Regions from separate parts of the Thalassotalea montiporae genome, predicted to be linked through region 2. Evidence: predicted binding sites of a transcription regulator. Region 2 holds the regulator's gene; each other region holds the start of a gene.

Region 1 (5,032 bases), 230 kb from region 2:
CAGAAAGCGATCAGTTGTCAAAAGAAATCACCTTGTATTTACTCGAGTTTGGCGAGCAATCTGAGCCATTCCGCTACCACAACTACCCTGTTAATCAATTGTTTGGTGTGCAAAATGGCTACCCAAGCTTTATGGAAGCACAACACCAAGTGCATAGCGTTGAAGATGCAGAAAATTATCTCTCACGACTTGAAGCCGTACGTGTTAAATTTGCACAAACATTAGCGGGTATTCAGCTTCGTGAAGAAAAAGGCATATTACCGCCACGCTTTGTTGTCGACCGCGTACTCGATGAAATGACCACCTTTGTCGCGACACCAGCACAAGAAAATATCCTTTACACTTCGTTAAGAACCAAGCTTGATGACGCTGCAGATGTTAGCGAGCAAGATAAGAGCCGACTTCTAGCCAGTGCAGAGCGCAATATTGTCGATTATGTTTACCCTGCCTATGATTTGTTTATAGAGTATTTTGAGCGCATTAAGCCGCGTACAGGTGAAGACGCGGGATTCTGGCGATTACCTGACGGCGACAAGGCTTACCAAGCCGCATTAAAGTTTTTCACCACCACAGACTACACTGCCGACGAAATTCATCAGATTGGTTTATCGGAAGTAGCGCGCATTCAAGCTGAAATTCTCGCAATTTTAGCGAGTGAAGGCTTCGATACCAGCCAAGGATTTAGTCAAGCAATTGAAGCACTCGCAGCAGATGAGCGCTTTTATTATGAAGATAGTGACGAAGGTCGCGCACAAATCCTGAAAGACTATCAAAAAATTCTTGATGAAATTGAAGTTGGCATAGATAGCGCGTTCCGCATTCGTCCAAAAGCTGGGATGGAAGTTGTTCGTATTCCTGAGTTTAAAGAAAAAACTTCGCCAGGCGCTTACTACCAGCAACCGGCGATCGATGGCTCTCGCCCCGGCCGATTCTTTGCCAACCTATACGACATCAAAGCAACGCCAACTTACAGTATGCGTACTTTGGCCTACCACGAGGGCATTCCAGGACACCATTTCCAGATTGCGATTTCAATGGAACTAGAAGGTTTACCCTTTATCCGCAAAATCTCGCCATTTACAGCCTACACTGAAGGTTGGGCGCTTTACACTGAACAGCTCGCATGGGAATTAGGTTTCCAGGAAAATCCGTTTGATAATATTGGTCGCTTGCAAGCAGAGCTATTTAGAGCCGTTCGCTTAGTAGTTGATACTGGCATTCATGCCAAGCGCTGGACCCGCGAACAAGCCATTGATTATATGAAAGCGAATACTGGTATGGCGCAGTCTGACGTTGTCTCAGAAATTGAGCGTTACATCGTTATGCCAGGCCAAGCAACCGCTTATAAAGTAGGGATGATGAAAATCCTAGAACTTCGCGAACAAGCGAAAGAAGTATTGGGCGACCGCTTTGATTTGCGCGATTTCCATGACGTTGTATTGAAAAATGGTGCGGTGCCACTGGATATTTTAGAGCGTCTGGTACAACAATATATTGAGAGCACTTAACACTTTAATCCTCAGATAAGTTTTTGATTAAAGGCTAGGGCATCATTGGATGCCCTTTATTTTTCCATAACCTGACTAACCGAACGTGAGAGCACTGTGATGGAGCAAGTCAAAGCGGCGTTCATGACCATGCGCCCACCTTTTCTGTTGTTAACACCAATCTGTATTGGGTTGGCAGCAAGTATGGCAATGGATCATGGTTATGGCATCAATATTCTTGTCCTTTCTCTAATTTTCAGTTGTGCACTGTTAGCACATATTGCCGTCAACACCCTGAATGAATACCTAGATTTTCAAAGTGGTTTAGACCTAGCAACGAAACGCACACCCTTTAGTGGTGGCAGCGGCGCGCTCGTCGCAACTCCCAGCGCGGCCAACTGGGCTCGTAACATTGCCATTACCTGTATAGTGCTTATTGTGCTCATAGGCGGTTACTTATGTGTTACTCGCACTTGGCTATTACTGCCGCTTGGCCTGATTGGCTTAGCTGTGGTAATTCAATACACACGTACCCTCAACACCTTGCCTTGGCTATGTTTTATCTCACCGGGTGTTGGCTTTAGTTTGATCATTACGCTGGGAAGTTTTTTAGCACTGACCTACACAATAACATTAGATGCGCTGTTAATTGCAGGCATCACTTTTTTTCAAATCAACAACCTTTTATTACTGAATCAATTCCCTGACACAGAAGCAGACGCAGCTCATGGCCGCAATACCCTGCCCATTCACTATGGTGCCACCATAGCAACCGTGATATTGCTTGTTTCTACACTTTCTTCGTTCGCGCTCATTGCAGTATTAATCCAATTCAAAATATTGCCCTTAAATGCCTATTGGGCGCTTGTTACAATGCCATTGGCAATTGTTAGTTGTATTGGTGCATTTATTTATGGCTTTGAAATTGGCAAGCGGCCAGCCTATTTAGCGTGTAACGTTATCGTGGCATTAGTCACACCAACAATACTCGCTATTAGCCTGTTGTAACGACTGTTGCCCAGATTCCCATTGGCAAGATAATATTGCTTAATGGAAGTGCAAACGTGCTAGATAAAGCTGAGCTTTCCGCCAGACAAAACCTTCAAAAAGTTGCATGCAATACACGGCTTAGGCACACTATAGCCTTTGATTTTAAAGACTTCATAAAAGAGATAGTAATGAGCACACAAACAGTCGCGACCACTCAAATAAGCCAAATGCTGGCCATGCAAGATGCGATGAATAGCCGAGTAAGCGAGACTTGGCGCGAAAATGGCTACGAATGGTACCGTGCCATTTGGGTTGAGTGCGCAGAAATGCTTGATCATCATGGCTGGAAGTGGTGGAAGCACCAAGAAATTGACGTTCCACAAGTACAACTAGAGCTCGTTGATATTTTTCATTTTGGTTTAAGTTTGCGTTTGATGACAGGTGCTAGCGTTGATGACATTGCATCATCGCTTACCAATGAATTAGCAACAGCTAGCGAAGAAACAGACTTTAAACTCGCGCTAGAACAGCTTGCTTCAGCAGCTGTAAGCCAACGTGAATTTAACGCCCAAGCGTTTGCCGACTGCATGCGTTTAATGGACATGAACTTAGACGAGTTATTCCGTCAGTATGTCGGTAAAAACACCCTGAACTTCTTCCGCCAAGATTATGGCTATAAAGAAGGCACTTACATCAAAGTGTGGCACGGTAAGGAAGACAACGAAGTATTAGCTGACGTTGTGAGCAAGCTTGATAGCAGCGCGAACGACTTCCAACAACAGGTTTATGATGCACTAGCAGCAAACTATCCAAGTTAGTTTGCCTTATTCAAGAGCTAAGTAGTATTAAACGAATAAAATAAGCTCCACCAAAGATCTCTGGCACGTATTCTGCTTTAACAGGTTTATAAAGAACCCCGTCAAGAATTTGAATACTTGGAGATGTTTATGGAGCTTATCCTTTTTGCCCTAATCAGTTTAATTGCAATTGTTGCCGTATTGGCTAGCCGATTAACGGATAACAGCTTTCCATTCCCATTTGATAGCAAGCCAGCTGTATACACAGCCGCTGAGAAAAACTTTCTGACGCTTGTCGAAAGTGCCCTTGGCCCTGAATACCGTGTGCTTAACCGTGTAGCCCTAGCTGACATTGTCAATATTCGTCGCGGTGTCTCGAAAAAAGCCACACAAGCTGCGCTGAAAAGCGCCAACAATAAATATTTAGACTTTGTTATTTGCCAACGTAGCACAATGAAACTACTAGGCGCTGTTGACCTAGTAGACACTAACGGACGCGGTTATAAAGTGAAAAAAGATTGGTTTGTTAGCGGCGCGTTAGAAGCGGCTTCCATTCCACATGTGCGTATCAAAGTTAAGCCTAATTACACGGTTGAAGAAATTCGCGCTTGTTTAGGCAGTAAAGTGCTTGGTCGCAGTGTAAAAACAATGCCGAAAGTCAAAGGTCGCGTTATTCCTGCGCCAATGGTGAAAGCACGTCCAAGAAATGCTGGGGTTATTACAGCCAATGCTGCCAAAGAAATGGCTGCTCAAACACCATCTCTAGCCACACCATCAATGGCGGCGATGCCCCACTAAATTGGCTTTAGTTAGTTCACTTAAACTAGCTTTTAAACTAGCCCTTAAAATTTCACTTTTTCTAGCTAGCCCAACTCTACCTCAACAGCGGGCTAGCTTTGCTTTGCCCCTTCAAACTTGATAATCTTGCGCCCACTTATCGTTGTTAAAAAGTTGTAATTATGAAATCACGCCATCAGGGTTTTACCCTTATCGAACTTGTTGTTGTTATTGTTATTCTTGGCATTTTAGCCGCCGTTGCTGCGCCGCGTTTTATTGATCTTGCCTCTGACAGCCGCGAAGCCGTTATCGAAGGGGTAGCCGGAGCCATCGCTTCAAGTTCATCATTGGTTGCAGCCAAAGCACGCGTTGACAATATAGAAGACGGTAATATTACGGTAAACGGTAGCAACGTTGCGATCGAGCAAGGTTATGCCAGTGGTCACTGGGCTAACGCATGGCAATTCTTACTTAATGTTGGTCAAAACATTACTTTTACCAACCCTACTGCAGAGTGCACCATTAATGACTTGTGTGGTGTTGGTAACCAAAACACAGCCCCCAACTTAGATTTCACACCAAGCCCAGCCAGTAGCAACGGCTTGATGTTGGTTTGGCCACAAGGCTACCGATTAGCTGACGCCTGCTACGCTTATTATTTCAACCCTAAAACGGGTGCTGAACCACGTATTGGCACAGTTACCAGTGGCTGTTAATGTGTAATGGCGTATAATCGCGCTAACTATTTTTAACCGAGATTTCCGATGAAAGCAGGTATTATTGGCGCAATGGAGCCAGAGGTTGCCATTTTAAAAGCAGCCTTAACTAACCCAACAACAACCCAACACGGCGGCTTCGAATTTCACGAAGGACAGCTAAACGGGCACGATGTAGTTATTGTTCAATCTGGTATAGGTAAAGTTGCCGCAGCACTAGCTACCGTTTTATTGATCGACAAATTTTCGCCTGATTATGTGGTCA
Region 2 (5,032 bases):
ATTGCCATTGCCAGCAACATTCAGCTATTGGTATGTGACGTTGATGGCGTATTTTCTGATGGGCGTATTTACCTAGGTAACCAAGGTGAAGAGCTCAAAGCGTTTCATACCAAAGATGGTTATGGCATCAAGGCGTTGATTGCCTCGGGTGTAACGGTCGCCATTATTACTGGCCGAAATTCGCGAATAGTTAACGATCGCATGAAAGCGCTAAACGTTGAACATATCATTCAGGGCAAAGAAGACAAGTTACCCGAAATGAAAGCGCTAATGAGCGAACTGTCGATTACGGCTGAGCAAGTGGCGTATATCGGTGATGACATGGCCGACTTACCTTGCATTGAGTATGCTGCCTTGGGAGTTGCGGTTAATGATGCACACCCAGCTGTCATTAACAAAGCAGATTATCGCACTTTTACGCTAGGTGGCTTTGGCGCTGTGCGCGAACTTTGTGATCTTATTATGCATAGCCAAGACACATTGGTAGACGCTAAAGGCGCGAGTGTATGAATCGACTTTATGGCCTAGCGCTAATCGCTTTCTTGTTTAGCCTTATGGCCTATGGCGTTGTGCAATGGCGTCAAGCACAGCAGCAAGACGCTGACATTGTTGAAGCAGAGCTTGTCCCTGACTTTATTGCTGAGGCGCTTAATAGTGATATTTACAGTGAGAGCGGCCAATTATCGCATCATGTTATTGCCGAGCGCATGGAACACTATGCTGAGTTGGCATTTACTCACTTTGAGCAGCCTAAATATACTGTATATCCAAAAAATGATTCGGCACCATGGCAACTCGAAGCACTTGAAGGCACGCTTTATAACAATAATCGCGTGGTATTAAAAAACCGTGTGACATTAATGGCGACAGAGCCAGACAGTTTGATTAAGGAAATTCACTGTAAATATTTAGAACTGGATTTGAATACCAATATTATTAGCTCTGATCAAACCATATTGATTCAGGGAAAAGACTTTACTATGTATGGTTCTGGGCTGATTATAGACTTAAACACTAAACAAATGACATTGACCGAGCATGTACAAACTATTTATAAAAAAGCTGCTAGCTAGCCTAGCGGTCGCGAGTGTGATCAGCACTCCGACACTTGCTGCAAAAATTGACCTTGAGCAAGAAATTCATATCTCGGCGGGGCGTCAAGCAGGTGACTTAAAGAACAAAATTGCCAGCTACTTAGATGATGTAGTGATTTCACAAGGTTCATTGAAAATTAAAGCTGACCTCGTGCAAGTTTTTAGTCAAAAAGATCAAGACGTGCAAACCTATGTTGCTAAAGGGCAACCAGCAACATTTGAACAACTGCTTGAAGATGGCAGTAAGATTCGTTTGCAAGCCAATGAAATTAAATATGAACCATTAACGTTCACTATCACCATCTCGGGCAATGCATTGTTGACGCAAGCTGGTAGTGAAGTTAGCGGTGAGAAAATCGTATACAACACGCTAACTGAACAATTGGAAGCAGAGGGTGGCAGTAACCAGTCGGTAACCACCATTTTAAAACCTAAAGCAAAAAGTGATAAATAGCCGATGACACAAGAAGTAACACTTACCGCGTCTGGCTTAGCAAAAGCTTATAAAGGTCGACAGGTTGTTAAAAATGTCAGCTTGTCGGTCAGTACTGGACAAATTGTGGGTTTACTTGGCCCTAATGGTGCGGGTAAAACCACGTCGTTTTATATGATTGTTGGCTTAGTGCCGAACGATAGCGGTGAAATCACTTTAGGGGCAGATGATTTAACTTTGTTGCCTATGCATGAGCGCGCGCGTCGCGGTATTGGCTATTTGCCGCAAGAAGCGTCTATTTTTCGCAAACTGACGGTTTATCAAAACATCATGGCGATCTTGCAAACACGCAAAGACTTAACGGAAGTTGAGCGTGAAGAAAAACTCGAATTGCTTATTGAAGAATTCAATATCGGCCATATAAGAGATAATACGGGCATGAGTTTATCGGGTGGTGAACGTCGTCGTGTTGAGATTGCCAGAGCGTTAGCAGCCGACCCATTGTTTATTTTGCTAGATGAACCTTTTGCCGGTGTTGACCCAATTTCAGTTGGCGATATTAAAAAGATTATTTTGCATTTAAAGCAACGTGGCATTGGCGTTTTGATCACTGACCACAATGTTCGCGAAACACTTGATGTGTGTGAGCATGCATATATCGTTAGTCACGGAGAATTAATCGCTGAAGGTGATTCAGAACAAATTTTGGCGAATCAGCAAGTAAGAGATGTATACCTAGGTGAGCAATTCACGCTATAGTTAAATCATTAGCGTTTTACTTGAATAAAAGAACACAACAAAAGGAAACCGTTAGACTTAAATGCGTCCATCATTGCAGTTAAAAATTGGTCAGCAACTTACGATGACGCCGCAACTTCAGCAGGCTATCAAGTTACTACAATTATCAACATTAGACCTTCAACAAGAGATTCAAGAAGCGCTGGAAAGCAATCCACTGCTTGAAGTGGATGAGTCGGCGAGTGCCTCATCGGAAAGTAGTGACAGCGAGTCTATTGACGATGCTTATTCTGCTACGGCAACGACTGAGCAGGTGACAACAGATGGTTCTGAAGATGCTATGCCTACCGCTGATGAAGTCAGCACTACCGAGGCGATGGAAAAAAATGACATTCCAGAAGAGTTGAGTATTGATACCACTTGGGATGAGTCATTTAGTGCAGGTGTAAGTAGCTCAGGCATTGGCACTGCAGGCAGTGATGACTACGTTTATCAAGGTGAAACCACCGATTCTATTCAAGACCACTTGCGCTGGCAAATGGAGCTAACACCCTTTAGTGAAACCGATGAAGCCATTGCTATGGCAATTATCGATGCCGTTGACGATGCTGGTTACCTAACTGTTTCTGCCGAAGATATTTTGGAAAGTCTAGGTCTTGAAGAAGTTGAACTTGATGAAGTTGAAGCGGTATTAAAGCGTATTAATATGTTCGATCCTATTGGGGTGGCAGCGCGCTCTATTCCTGAATGTTTATTGATTCAATTGAATCAGTTTGATAACGACACACCGTATTTAGCAGAAAGTAAGCTGATCATTAGCGAGCACATTGATTTATTGGGTAATCGTGACTATCGTCAAATAATGCGAAAAACCAAGCTCAAGGAAGACCAGCTGCGCGAGGCACTGCGCCTGATCCAATCATTAAACCCAAGACCTGGTGATGCGGTAGTGCAAGGTGATGATCAGTACGTTATCCCAGATGTTTCTGTGGAAAAGAAAAATGGTCGCTGGGTGGTTGAGCTTAATCCAAGTACAGCACCAAGATTATCAATTAATCAGCAATACGCAGCGATGACCAAAAGTATGAAGTCATCGGACGATAATCAGTTTATCCGTTCAAACCTGCAAGAAGCCAAATGGTTCATTAAAAGTTTAGAAAGCCGCAACGAAACGCTGCTGAAAGTGTCAAACTGTATTGTTCAGCGTCAGCAAGGCTTTTTTGAATACGGGCCAGAAGCGATGCGCCCGATGGTGTTAAACGACATCGCAGAAGCGGTTGATATGCATGAGTCAACCATATCGCGTGTAACCACGCAAAAGTTCATGCACACGCCTAGAGGTATTTTCGAATTAAAGTACTTCTTTTCTAGTCATGTTAGTACGGAAAATGGGGGGGAATGTTCATCTACTGCTATCAGAGCATTAATTAAAAAGCTTGTCTCAGCAGAAACTCCATCGAAACCATTAAGTGATAGCAAAATGGCGGAACTATTAGCAGAGCAAGGGATTAATGTTGCGCGACGGACAATAGCTAAGTACCGAGAGTCCTTATCTATTCCACCGTCAAATCAAAGAAAAAGTCTACTTTAAGTATTCAAGCAATGAGGAATAAAGCTTATGCAAATTAATTTATCAGGCCACCACGTAGAAGTGACAGATTCATTACGCGATTTCGTTAACACTAAGTTTGCAAAGCTGGAGCGACATTTCGATCACATCAACAATGTATACGTCGTTCTTACCGTAGAAAAATTAAACCAAAAAGCCGAGGCGACAGTTCACCTCAACGGCACAGAGGTTCACGCCTCAGCACAAAATCAAGACATGTACGCATCAATTGACTCGCTCATTGATAAACTTGACCGCCAAATCCTTAAATACAAAGGTAAAATTACTCAGCATTAAACTATGAAGCTGCAAGATATACTAACCGAGGACTGCACATCCTGTGCAGTCCCACTGTCAAGCAAAAAGAAAATCCTCGAGCAAATTTGCAGTATTGCAACTAGTCACATTCCTGAACACTCAACATTTGAATTGCTGCAAAGTTTGCTGGCTCGTGAAAAAATGGGCAGCACAGGCATTGGCAATGGTATTGCAATACCACACGGTCGCCTTACTGGCACGAATCAAGTTGTGGCAGTACTGATGACCACTGAACAGCCAGTGGCGTTTGATGCGATTGATAACCGCGCTGTTGATATCTTCGTGGCGTTATTTGTGCCTGAAGACTGTTGTAAAGATCACTTATCCACACTGCAAAGTATTGCTAAGCTGCTGAGCAACAAACAAATCAATAAAAAAATTCGTAAATGTACTAGTAATCATGAGCTTTACGAGTTGATTAACCAAGCGGAATAACGGTAAGCACACTATGAAACTTATTATCGTCAGTGGTCGTTCAGGCTCTGGCAAATCAGTTGCGCTCAGAGTTTTAGAAGATTTAGGATACTACTGCGTTGATAATATTCCAGTAAACTTGCTACCCGCGCTTACCCATACAGTAATTAACGAATACGAAAACGTTGGTGTATCGCTCGATGTACGTAATTTGCCTGCTGAGCCCAAAGACGTTCATGAGATTCTTGATTATCTGCCTGCTGCCGTAGAGCTGACCATTCTGTATCTTGATGCGAACGATAACGACCTGATCCGGCGTTTTAGTGAAACACGCCGCTTGCATCCACTGATCAGACAAAATATTGCACTTGATCAAGCGCTAGAATTAGAGAAAAAACTGCTTGAGCCTGTTTCAACTCGCGCTGA
Region 3 (5,032 bases), on a different contig from region 2:
CTATCTTGCAATGCTTCAGTACTTTCGATGTCCAGCAAGTCATCAGTAGCTGCTTCAAGTTCTTTATCTAAATCAGAACGCTCAGTTTCTGCCGCTAAATCACTAGTTTCTATACCTGATAATAAGTCATCGCCAATATCTAGCTCATCGTCAGCTTGTTCTTCATCAAGATCCGCCTGAACATCGGCAATAAGGTTGTCGATATCAATGTCATCTGACATTTCATCTGCAGCTATTTCTGCTTCAGCTTGCACTTCAGGCTCTGTCACCTCTAGTTGAGCTTCATCAACCGTGTCATCAGTAGCAGAAGGCTCCGACATAGCATCAGTTTCACTTTCAGTATCAGCTTCATCGACAAGCATGTCGCTAAAGTCGGCATTTAAAAATGGTGCTACATACTCTTCGGTAAATGCCTCTATTTGCGCGTGATGTTCAGATAGCTCTTCTTCATCTGAATCTAACAATTGGTCGATATCAGCAGCATCGTTTACATCAATATTTTCTGACAATTGATCGGCCGCTAATTCAGCGTCGCCAGCATCAGAGTCTGCACCACTATCACCCGTTTCACCGTTGATGCTGTTAAGCAATGCATCAATATCGTCCGGATCGGTGATCTCCATATCACTGTCGTCAACTTGTGATACTTGCTGCGTCTCACTGTCGCCATTAATGCTATCTAAAAGCGCATCAATATCGTCTGGGTCGGTAACATCAGCGCCATCTGGAATTTCATCAGTAGCACTTGCCTCGGTCGCCGCTGGCGCATCGCCATTAATGCTATCTAAAAGTGCATCAATATCGTCAGGGTCGGTAACATCGGCGCCATCTGGAATCTCATCAGCAGCACTTGCCTCGGCCGCCGCTGGTGTATCGCCATTAATGCTGTCTAAAAGTGCATCAATATCGTCTGGGTCGGTAACATCGGCGCCATCTGGAATCTCATCAGCAGCACTCGCCTCGGTCGTTTCTGGTGCATCGTCATTGATACTATCTAAAAGCGCATCGATATCGTCTGGATCGGTAACATCAGCGCCGTCTGGAATCTCATCAGCAACACTTGCCTCGGTCGCTTCTGGCGTAACAGGTGCATCACCATTAATGCTATCTAAAAGCGCATCAATATCATCAGGGTCGGTAACATCAGCGCCATCTGGAATCTCATCAGCGGCACTTGCCTCCGGCGCAGCTGGTGCATCGTCATTGATACTATCTAAAAGCGCATCGATATCGTCTGGGTCTGTAACATCGGCGCCGTCTGGAATCTCATCAGCAGCACTTGCCTCCGGCGCAGCTGGTGCATCGGCATCAGCAACATCATCAGTCGCACCAGAAAGTAATGCGTCAAGGTCATCTTGTCCCAGTTCACCATCAGCTAACGGCTCACTATCTTCTTCTAGAGCAACTAGATCGTCAGCTTCATCTTCAGCTGAGCTTTCATCATCAGCGCCAAGCCCCGAAAGCAGATCGTCAAGATCACTTTGATCTAGTTGACCACCATCAAGTGCCTCGCCTTCCTCTTCTACCTTATTATCTGCGTCGCCATCCTCGCTACCATCATCACCCGAAAGCAGATCATCGAGCATGCTTTGATCGAGCTCACCACTTTCTAGCGGCTCACTTTCTTCTTCAACTTTTTCCAAGTCATCATCAAGCGAAATATCTTCTAGGTCATCTAGTTCATCTAGCTCATCGTCTAAATGAATAACTTCATCGCTTAAATCATCATCAAGCAAGTCATCACCAAGATCGTCGATATCGTCAGAGAATAAATCATCTGTTTCATCGTCCGACTCAGTTAGATCAATGGAAAGCTCATCATCAAGCGACAGCTCGCCATCAAGCGATAAGTCTTCCTCTATTGCTTCACTTGCTACTTCTGGCGCTGAAGCTTCTGGTGGCGTTGCTGGTTTTTCCAGCGTCATTTCTTCGACTGGTTGTTCTTTTGTTTGCTTTTTGCGGCCAATAAAGAAGGCAATTACGCCAGCGATTAATAGCGCTGGCAAAGTACCCATTAGCACTTTGAACCACAAGCTCGACATCCAATTTTGCTGCTCAAGCTCGGCTTGCTGCTTTTCTAGCAACAATTGGCGTTCGCGCTCTTCAGCTTTAGCTAACAACTCTTTTTGCAGCTGCAGCATACTATCCATTTGTGCCTTAACTTCTTGCCCTTTTGCCACTTCACCTTGCATTAAGGTTAATTGGTCATTGAAGTTGGCAAGTCGCTGACGCAGCGCCTCATTTTCTTGCAAAATCGCTTGAAGGCCATCAATCGAGTCTAAAACATCACGTTGAATAGTATCGAGTTTTTGACGCTGCTCGGTGTCATAGGTTTGTAGTTGTTGATTAATTTCGCCTTTAGCTGCGTCTAGATCTTTCTTTTTAACAACCAATTCTTCCGGTTTGATTGGCACCACTGGCTCAGCTTTTTTGGCAATTTTTCCTTGCCACTTTTTGTCGTCACTTACCGCACTATTTTTGGCGATATAAGGGTCAATCAGACGAATTTTTTCAATGGGTGGAACCAGTAAATACTGGCCATTAATTAAGTGATTACGGTTGTTATCTGCAAAGGCGTTTGGGTTCATCTCATACAAGGCTTGCATGACTTGATAAACCGTCACTGAAGGGTCTGGTCGGATCGCTAACGCGATTTTCCATAGTGTATCGCTGCTGGTTATAGGCCCATAGCGGTCATGAGGAAAAACATCTGTGCTTTTGGGCCCGCGAATTCGAATTCCGGCATCTTGTGCTGAAACCGAAGGCGTACTCGCCAATAAAAGTCCAACGATTAACACCTGCAATAAGCACAGGCTAAGTAAGCGCAGCATTAAGTCTTTCCTAATTATTCTAATAAATTGCCAAAAAACTGGCGGTTCCACCCAGCTAGAGCAAAGCAAAGTTTATTCCAAGTCTCGGCTAACGTCCATGCTAGCGATAAATAGATATGCGTAGCAAGCGGTAAAACCCTGTCCTTGATCAAGAAATTAATCACTTTCTACCAAGAACAGCGTAAATAAACGGCAACAAAAAAAGGGTTAACCGCTAATGTTAACGGCTAACCCCTCTATTTCTTTACGAATTTTTGTAATGTGTATTACAAGTATTCTTTAATTAATAACTCAGCAATTTGAATACTGTTTGTTGCCGCCCCTTTGCGCACATTATCTGCCACAACCCATAAGTTAATGCCATTCGGGTGGCTAATATCTTCGCGAATACGGCCAACAAAAGTTTCGTCTTTACCGCTCGCATCACCAATTTGTGTTGGGAAGTCTTGGTCGTCTTCACATAACACCACACCTGGTGCTTGGCTGAGTAAGGCTTTTACTTCTTCAGCTGAAGTTTGTGTGCGCGTTTCAATGTGAATAGCTTCGGCATGGCCATAGAATACTGGTACACGTACAGCGGTTGGGTTAACCAAAATATTTTCATCACCAAAAATCTTTTTAGTCTCCCACACCATTTTCATTTCTTCTTTGGTGTAACCATTATCTTGGAACACATCAATTTGCGGGATCACATTAAAGGCAATTTGACGTGAGAAGCTTTTACTTTCAACCGGCTTGCCACTTAACAGGTCAGCACATTGTTTGGCTAACTCATCCATTGCTTCCTTACCAGCACCAGAAACTGACTGATAAGTACAAACATTGATGCGATCAATACCAACAGCGTCCTGAATTGGTTTTAACGCCACCATCATCTGAATGGTTGAACAGTTAGGGTTAGCAATAATATTGCGGTTACGGTAATCAGCTAGTGCACCAGGGTTTACTTCTGGTACAACTAACGGAATGTCTGGTTCATAACGAAATTCTGACGTGTTATCAATCACGATGCAGCCTGCATCACCTGCCATTGGGGCATATTTTGCTGACGTAGCACCACCTGCTGAGAAGAAACCAATTTGCGCTTGGCTCCAATCAAAATTGTCAGCATCAAGCACTTCAATGCTTTCACCGTTAAATTCAATAAACTGACCAGCAGAGCGCGCACTCGCAAGTGGATAGAGTTTGTTTACGGGAAAGTCACGTTGTTCAAGAATTTCAATAATGGTTTTACCCACCAGTCCCGTTGCACCAAGTACACATACATCATATTTTTGCGCCATGCTATTTCTCTTCCTCTATCTTACGTTTATCTTATTTTTGCTAATATTTAGGCGTTATCAGTCAGCCTATTAAAGCCCAGTTGAACCAGCGTATTCAATGAGCTGTTTTCGCCTGAAATTGCCAACGAAGAAAATTCCCGACGTACTGGGTAATTTTTTCGGATATGGTCAAAGCCAAAGCGAGAGAGTTGTTGACGAAAGATGCCATCGTCACGCCTGACATCGTATACCATTTTTACCAACTGGTTTAGCAATATTTCATCAAATTCCTGATTTCTTTTTCCATCTGGATTTAATTTAACACTGCCAATATTTGGCTTAGGTAAAAAGTCGGCTAACTGCTTATTACCTTCAATTTCTAGCATTCGACATACTGCCTGATACAACATTTGTGTACCACGAGCTTTTCCTTCTAAGCTATAACCAGCAATATGGGCACTTGCTATATCAGCAAAAGGGATAAGGTCCTTTAACACATTTGGCTCGCCTTCCCAAACATCCATGACTAAGGTGAGCCCATGGCCTTGCTGTTTGAGAGCTAACAATGCTTGGTTATCAATCACCTCGCCACGACAAGCGTTAATAAGAATTTGCTGCTCGTTAAAAGCACGCAATTTTACTTCATCAAGCAAATGAAAGGTTGGGTGTTCGCCGCTGCGAGTCAGTGGCACGTGCAGTGACACAATATCGCAGGCTAACGCCTCGTCTAGCGAGACAAACTCACGATTATCGCCAGCATCCGCCAATAGTGGATCGCACAACTTATAACGAATCCCTAAAGCAGTAAGCTTTTCAGCAAGCCTAGAGCCGGTATTACCAGCCCCGACAATGCCAACCGATTTATCAGATAATGACAATTGGTAGCGCTCCGCCAGCACCACCAAGCTACTGATCACAAATTCCGCTACAGAAATAGCG
Region 4 (5,032 bases), on a different contig from region 2:
ATTGTGATCAAATCGCAAGGGTCGCGCAGTCAAGAGTTCAATAAGCAAGTCGCCATTGAAAAACTGGTGGTGATAATACAGCAGGCCAATAAAGTGCAGAAAGTACGCCGTGCCACTAAACCAACGAAAGCTTCGGTTAGAAAACGCTTGGAAAGTAAAAATAATCGTAAGCAAGTTAAACAACAACGAAAAAAGGTCATTCTTTAAGAGGGCAATATGACAATAACTACAGAGATCGGCGCGCTGCGGAAAATGACGGCACAGCTTAGCGCTGACGGTCAAATTAGCTATCAACTACCCATCGGTGAGCAAAAAATTGAATTAAACCCACTCATTGGTAAAGAACTCACACTGATTTATCATCAAGAAATTCGCTGTTGCCACTGTGATCGCAAAACGAAAAAAAGTTACTCACAAGGCTTTTGTTACCCGTGTATGCAAAAGCTAGCGCAGTGCGATATGTGTATTATGAAGCCTGAGACCTGCCACTTTGAGCAAGGCACTTGTCGCGAGCCTGAGTGGGGGGAAGCACATTGCATGATCCCGCATTATGTTTACCTTGCTAACACCTCTGGTTTAAAAGTTGGCATTACTCGCCATACACAAATTCCGACCCGCTGGATTGATCAAGGGGCGACGCAAGCGTTACCTATTTTTAAAGTGAGTACACGTTTGCAATCAGGCCTAGTGGAAACCGCATTGGCGGAATTTATTGCGGATAAAACCAACTGGCGAGCAATGCTCAAAGGCAATGCCGACGACATGGATTTAAAAGAAAAAGCGGCTGAACTTATTCCTCAAATCAGTGAGCGCTTAGATGATATTCGCTTGAAGTTCGGCGTTGATGCTGTTGAGCAACTTGATGAACCAGTTGTTGACCTTCATTTTCCGGTAGCGCAATACTTGACGAAAATTAGTTCGTTTAACTTTGACAAACAACCAATAGTTTCCGGTACCTTATTAGGCATTAAGGGCCAGTACCTGATTTTTGACTCTGGTGTGATCAATATTCGTAAATTTGGCTCGTACCACATCAGTGCGCAATATGCCGAATAGGCTAACCATCTAAGCACTATTGGTGGCTCTAATTAAAGGCGAGCATGATGGGAGTATTACCGCTCGGGCTACAATTAATTACGCTTTAATCGTTTATTTTTTGTTTAAAAATACTATACTTTCAACAAAATACCTGAGGATTCAAGCAAGTAGCTCAAGCGTTGGTATTTGCTTGAACAATAGGGATTTTTCGGCTCGCCTAGCTGGGTATCACTCACGATGACAAAGTTTGGGAATGCACTACATGAAAGCTGTCGAATACGCGGAAAAAGCGAATGAAATTTTTGTCTTATCTGACTCGTTTCTACGCATTAAAGAATTAATTGACGACGAAACATCAACAATTGACGATATTGCAGAAGTCATTTTAATTGACCCTGCACTTTCTGCGACTGTACTCAAACTTGCCAACAGCTCTTTCTTTAACTATCCCGGCAAAATAGACACCATCTCTAAAGCCGTGCTTGTGCTTGGTATTACTGAAGTCTATAACTTGGTCATTGCCTATTTCACCACTGACGCGTTCAAAAAGATTGATGCAGATGCTAAGTATTTAGAAAATTACTGGGAGTGCTCGGTTGATTGCGCCTTGTTGATTAAATACTTAGGTGAGTCACTTAGAGTGCCCAATGCTGAACGTTTGTTTATTCTTGGTTTACTGCATAACCTTGGCGAGTTGGTGGTTAAACAATTTATGCCTGAGCAACTAGCAGCCTGCCAGCCTGATAGCGCTGAAAGTATGCCATGGCAACTGCAACAGCAAACCTTGGGCTTTACCTTTGGTGAGTGTACCGCAGAGTTGCTGAAAATTTGGCAGTTACCTTATTCGCTTATCGAGCCAGTGCGTGAGCAAGATAATGACGATTTAAGCCATGCTAGTGATGAAACCAAACTACTCTATCTAGCCAAGCGCTTGATGTGGCATAACAGCCATTTCCCTAAAGAGTCGCTTGATAAATTTATCGCTAAAGAGCAGTTAGAAGCGTTTACTGTGGATAAAGAGTTGGTTAGAGCAGCAGTAAACTACTGTGATTTAGAACGTCTTGCGGTACTGTCGGTACTTAAGCCTAGCTCGTTAATGATTTATTAGCCTTTCTATCAGCCGCTCTATTCGTCGCTGTTATAGCTGTGCGGATAGTGCTACACAGTCTAGCTGTACGTTTAGCTAAAATGTAGCTATAAACTTAGCGGTTATGCTGATCGCCTTCCTGCGTCATACTCGACATTCTTGCCCCTACTAAGCTAGCGATAATAATCGCTAAGTAAAATTGTCCTGAAATTGCCTGAAAATACACTAGAAATCTGGTTAATGGTAACGTTGGGCTAATATCACCAAACCCTAAAGTCGTTAGGGTGACAAATGAAAAATAGATAAAATCAGGAAACAGAATATACCAAGCTTGGCTCTCGCCTAAACCACTAAAGGCATTGCCAAAATACAGTTGCGCCAAGGTATACAGTAGCGCCCAGATCAAGCCAAGCAGCAAGTACAAGCAAATAGAGCCTAGTATTTTATTACCATCGATTTTTCCCGAAAAAATGACCTGCTTTAAGGTTTGAAAAGCAGTAAAAATAAAGAAAAACAGCATTAAGATCAGATGGGTAAACTCAATCCCAAAGGCGTTGGTATAGTTGCCAATCATTGACGTGAGGATGATAGCACTGGGAAATATTGCCGCTTTTGTCAGTAATACATGCTCACTTTTAACCCCCCAAACCGCCAGCAATAAGGTCACGACGGTTGTTGACTGCACAAACCGCTGAATTGAATCATCAAAAAACTGTTGGGCAATAGCCGTACTTAGCAGTAACAAGGTTAAAGCAAACGTGAGGTACATGAAATTATCATGGTGTGTCATTTTTTTGATATGTGCTTTCATAAGTATGCTTACATCAGTATGAGTAGTAATCACTTGTTATAGATAAGTTTGCTTATACCAATTGGTATAGCTTCCACCAATTTATCAAACTCATTGGTGAATACCAATGTCGTTTACGTTCGAAAATGTACCAAAGTAGTGCTGTTCAATCTTTGTGCACGCTTTCAGGTCATTGCCTTGCTTGGGGCGCACCACTATAGTGCACCAACAATTCGAGTTATCACTTTAAAATGGTTAACTGATTGTTTTTTATGTAAATAAATTGTTTGGCACAAGGATTGTTACATTTTTACAAAAAACGATAGGGGAATAACAATAATGAAGTTAGTTAACGCAATCATTAAGCCGTTTAAGCTCGATGATGTTCGAGAAGCTATCTCGGAGATCGGTGTCGAAGGTTTAACCGTCAGTGAAGTTAAAGGTTTTGGTCGCCAAAAAGGACACACAGAACTATATCGTGGTGCCGAATACCAAGTCGACTTCTTACCAAAAGTAAAATTAGAAATTGCTGTAAACGATGATGTTGTTGAACGTCTTGTTGAAGCCATCACTAAAGCCGCTTACACCGGCAAAATTGGTGACGGTAAGATCTTCGTTTACAACTTAGAGCAAGCTGTGCGTATCCGTACAGGCGAAAATGACGTAGCAGCACTGTAGGGGATAATCATGGAACAAAATATTTTTCACCTTCAATATGCAATGGACACATTCTATTTCTTAGTTTGTGGTGCATTGGTTATGTGGATGGCAGCTGGTTTCTCAATGTTAGAAGCGGGCTTAGTTCGTTCGAAGAACACGACTGAAATCTTAACAAAGAACGTAGCCTTATATTCTATTTCTTGCATCATGTACTTAGTGATTGGTTACAACATTATGTACGGTTCAGCAGGTGCATTTTTATCAGGTATCGAAGCTATTGATGCCGATGCTGTATTAAAAGATTTTGCAGCGCGTGATGACGGCTTCACTGGCGGTGCTATTTACTCAACAGCATCTGACTTCTTCTTCCAAGTAGTATTCGTGGCAACAGCAATGTCGATTGTTTCTGGCGCGGTTGCAGAGCGTATGAAGCTTTGGGCTTTCCTAGCATTTGCTGTTGTACTTACTGGCTTCATCTACCCAATGGAAGGTAGCTGGACTTGGGGTGGTAACGCAGTATTTGGTTTGTACACACTTGGTGACTTAGGTTTCTCTGACTTCGCAGGTTCAGGTATCGTTCACATGGCTGGCGCAGCAGCAGCACTTGCTGGTGTATTACTACTAGGTGCACGTAAAGGTAAATACACTGCTGACGGTAAAGTTAACGCAATTCCAGGTGCTAACTTACCACTTGCGACATTAGGTACTTTCATCTTATGGATGGGTTGGTTCGGCTTCAACGGCGGTTCAGTACTTAAATTAGGTGATATCGGTAACGCACATTCAGTTGCTATGGTTTTCCTTAACACTAACGCAGCAGCAGCGGGCGGTGCAGTAGCAGCGTTAATCTTGGCTAAAATCTTATTCAAGAAAGCAGATTTGACCATGGCATTGAACGGTGCATTAGCAGGTCTAGTAGCAATTACTGCTGAGCCTTCTACGCCAACGCCATTATTAGCAACCTTATTCGGTGCTGCTGGTGGTATCATCGTAGTATTCTCAATTATCGGTTTAGACAAGTTACGCATTGATGATCCAGTAGGTGCTATCTCAGTACACGGTGTTGTTGGTTTATTCGGTCTACTTATTGTGCCATTAACTAACACAGGTGCTACTTTCTCTGGTCAGTTAATCGGTGCAGCGACTATCTTCGGTTGGGTATTCGTGACTAGCTTCATCGTATGGTTTGCGTTGAAAGTCACTATGGGTATCCGCGTAAGCGAAGAAGAAGAGTACGAAGGTGTTGATAAGTCTGATTGTGGCTTAGAAGCTTACCCAGAGTTTACTCGCAACTAATCAAGGTTTAATTAACCTAATATCAAGAAGCAGCCTTAGGGCTGCTTTTTTTATGATGTAAACGCTGAATCAACACTAAATAGTTTATTTCACTCATTTTTGTGTAGAATTAATCAATACGATTGAACGGAAGTAGAAAGCGGATTATGGCAAGAGAGCAA

What was found. The regulator sigma-54, encoded in region 2, starts transcription at its own class of promoters, with help from an activator protein. The targets are predictions, from matches to a motif close to GTTGGCACGNNNNTNGNNT.
Region 1: a site for sigma-54 is predicted at 3,355-3,373, ahead of ACSLUR_RS01140 (DUF2726 domain-containing protein). Genes of this name have one in related genera too.
Region 3: a site for sigma-54 is predicted at 2,895-2,913, ahead of ACSLUR_RS11830 (FimV/HubP family polar landmark protein). Genes of this name have one in related genera too.
Region 4: a site for sigma-54 is predicted at 3,202-3,220, ahead of glnK (P-II family nitrogen regulator). Genes of this name have one in related genera too.

What each region holds. Positions count from the first base shown of each region.
Region 1 covers NZ_JBQRUO010000001.1:250,803-255,834, reverse strand. Annotated here, with positions in the region: gene ACSLUR_RS01155 (DUF885 domain-containing protein) at 1-1,508, shown strand, start outside; gene ACSLUR_RS01150 (prenyltransferase) at 1,608-2,495, shown strand; gene ACSLUR_RS01145 (dUTP diphosphatase) at 2,666-3,295, shown strand; gene ACSLUR_RS01140 (DUF2726 domain-containing protein) at 3,425-4,072, shown strand; gene ACSLUR_RS01135 (type II secretion system protein) at 4,234-4,767, shown strand; gene mtnN (5'-methylthioadenosine/S-adenosylhomocysteine nucleosidase) at 4,816-5,032, shown strand, end outside.
Region 2 covers NZ_JBQRUO010000001.1:482,446-487,477, forward strand. Annotated here, with positions in the region: gene kdsC (3-deoxy-manno-octulosonate-8-phosphatase KdsC) at 1-510, shown strand, start outside; gene lptC (LPS export ABC transporter periplasmic protein LptC) at 507-1,073, shown strand; gene lptA (lipopolysaccharide transport periplasmic protein LptA) at 1,090-1,548, shown strand; gene lptB (LPS export ABC transporter ATP-binding protein) at 1,552-2,286, shown strand; gene ACSLUR_RS02005 (RNA polymerase factor sigma-54) at 2,348-3,856, shown strand; gene hpf (ribosome hibernation promoting factor) at 3,884-4,171, shown strand; gene ptsN (PTS IIA-like nitrogen regulatory protein PtsN) at 4,175-4,627, shown strand; gene rapZ (RNase adapter RapZ) at 4,641-5,032, shown strand, end outside.
Region 3 covers NZ_JBQRUO010000003.1:264,093-269,124, forward strand. Annotated here, with positions in the region: gene ACSLUR_RS11830 (FimV/HubP family polar landmark protein) at 1-2,831, opposite strand, end outside; gene ACSLUR_RS11835 (aspartate-semialdehyde dehydrogenase) at 3,098-4,114, opposite strand; gene ACSLUR_RS11840 (4-phosphoerythronate dehydrogenase) at 4,162-5,032, opposite strand, start outside.
Region 4 covers NZ_JBQRUO010000002.1:376,193-381,224, reverse strand. Annotated here, with positions in the region: gene arfB (alternative ribosome rescue aminoacyl-tRNA hydrolase ArfB) at 1-207, shown strand, start outside; gene ACSLUR_RS08240 (DUF2797 domain-containing protein) at 217-1,056, shown strand; gene ACSLUR_RS08235 (HDOD domain-containing protein) at 1,301-2,146, shown strand; gene ACSLUR_RS08230 (potassium channel family protein) at 2,241-2,936, opposite strand; gene glnK (P-II family nitrogen regulator) at 3,255-3,593, shown strand; gene amtB (ammonium transporter AmtB) at 3,603-4,871, shown strand; gene ACSLUR_RS08215 (Dyp-type peroxidase) at 5,018-5,032, shown strand, end outside.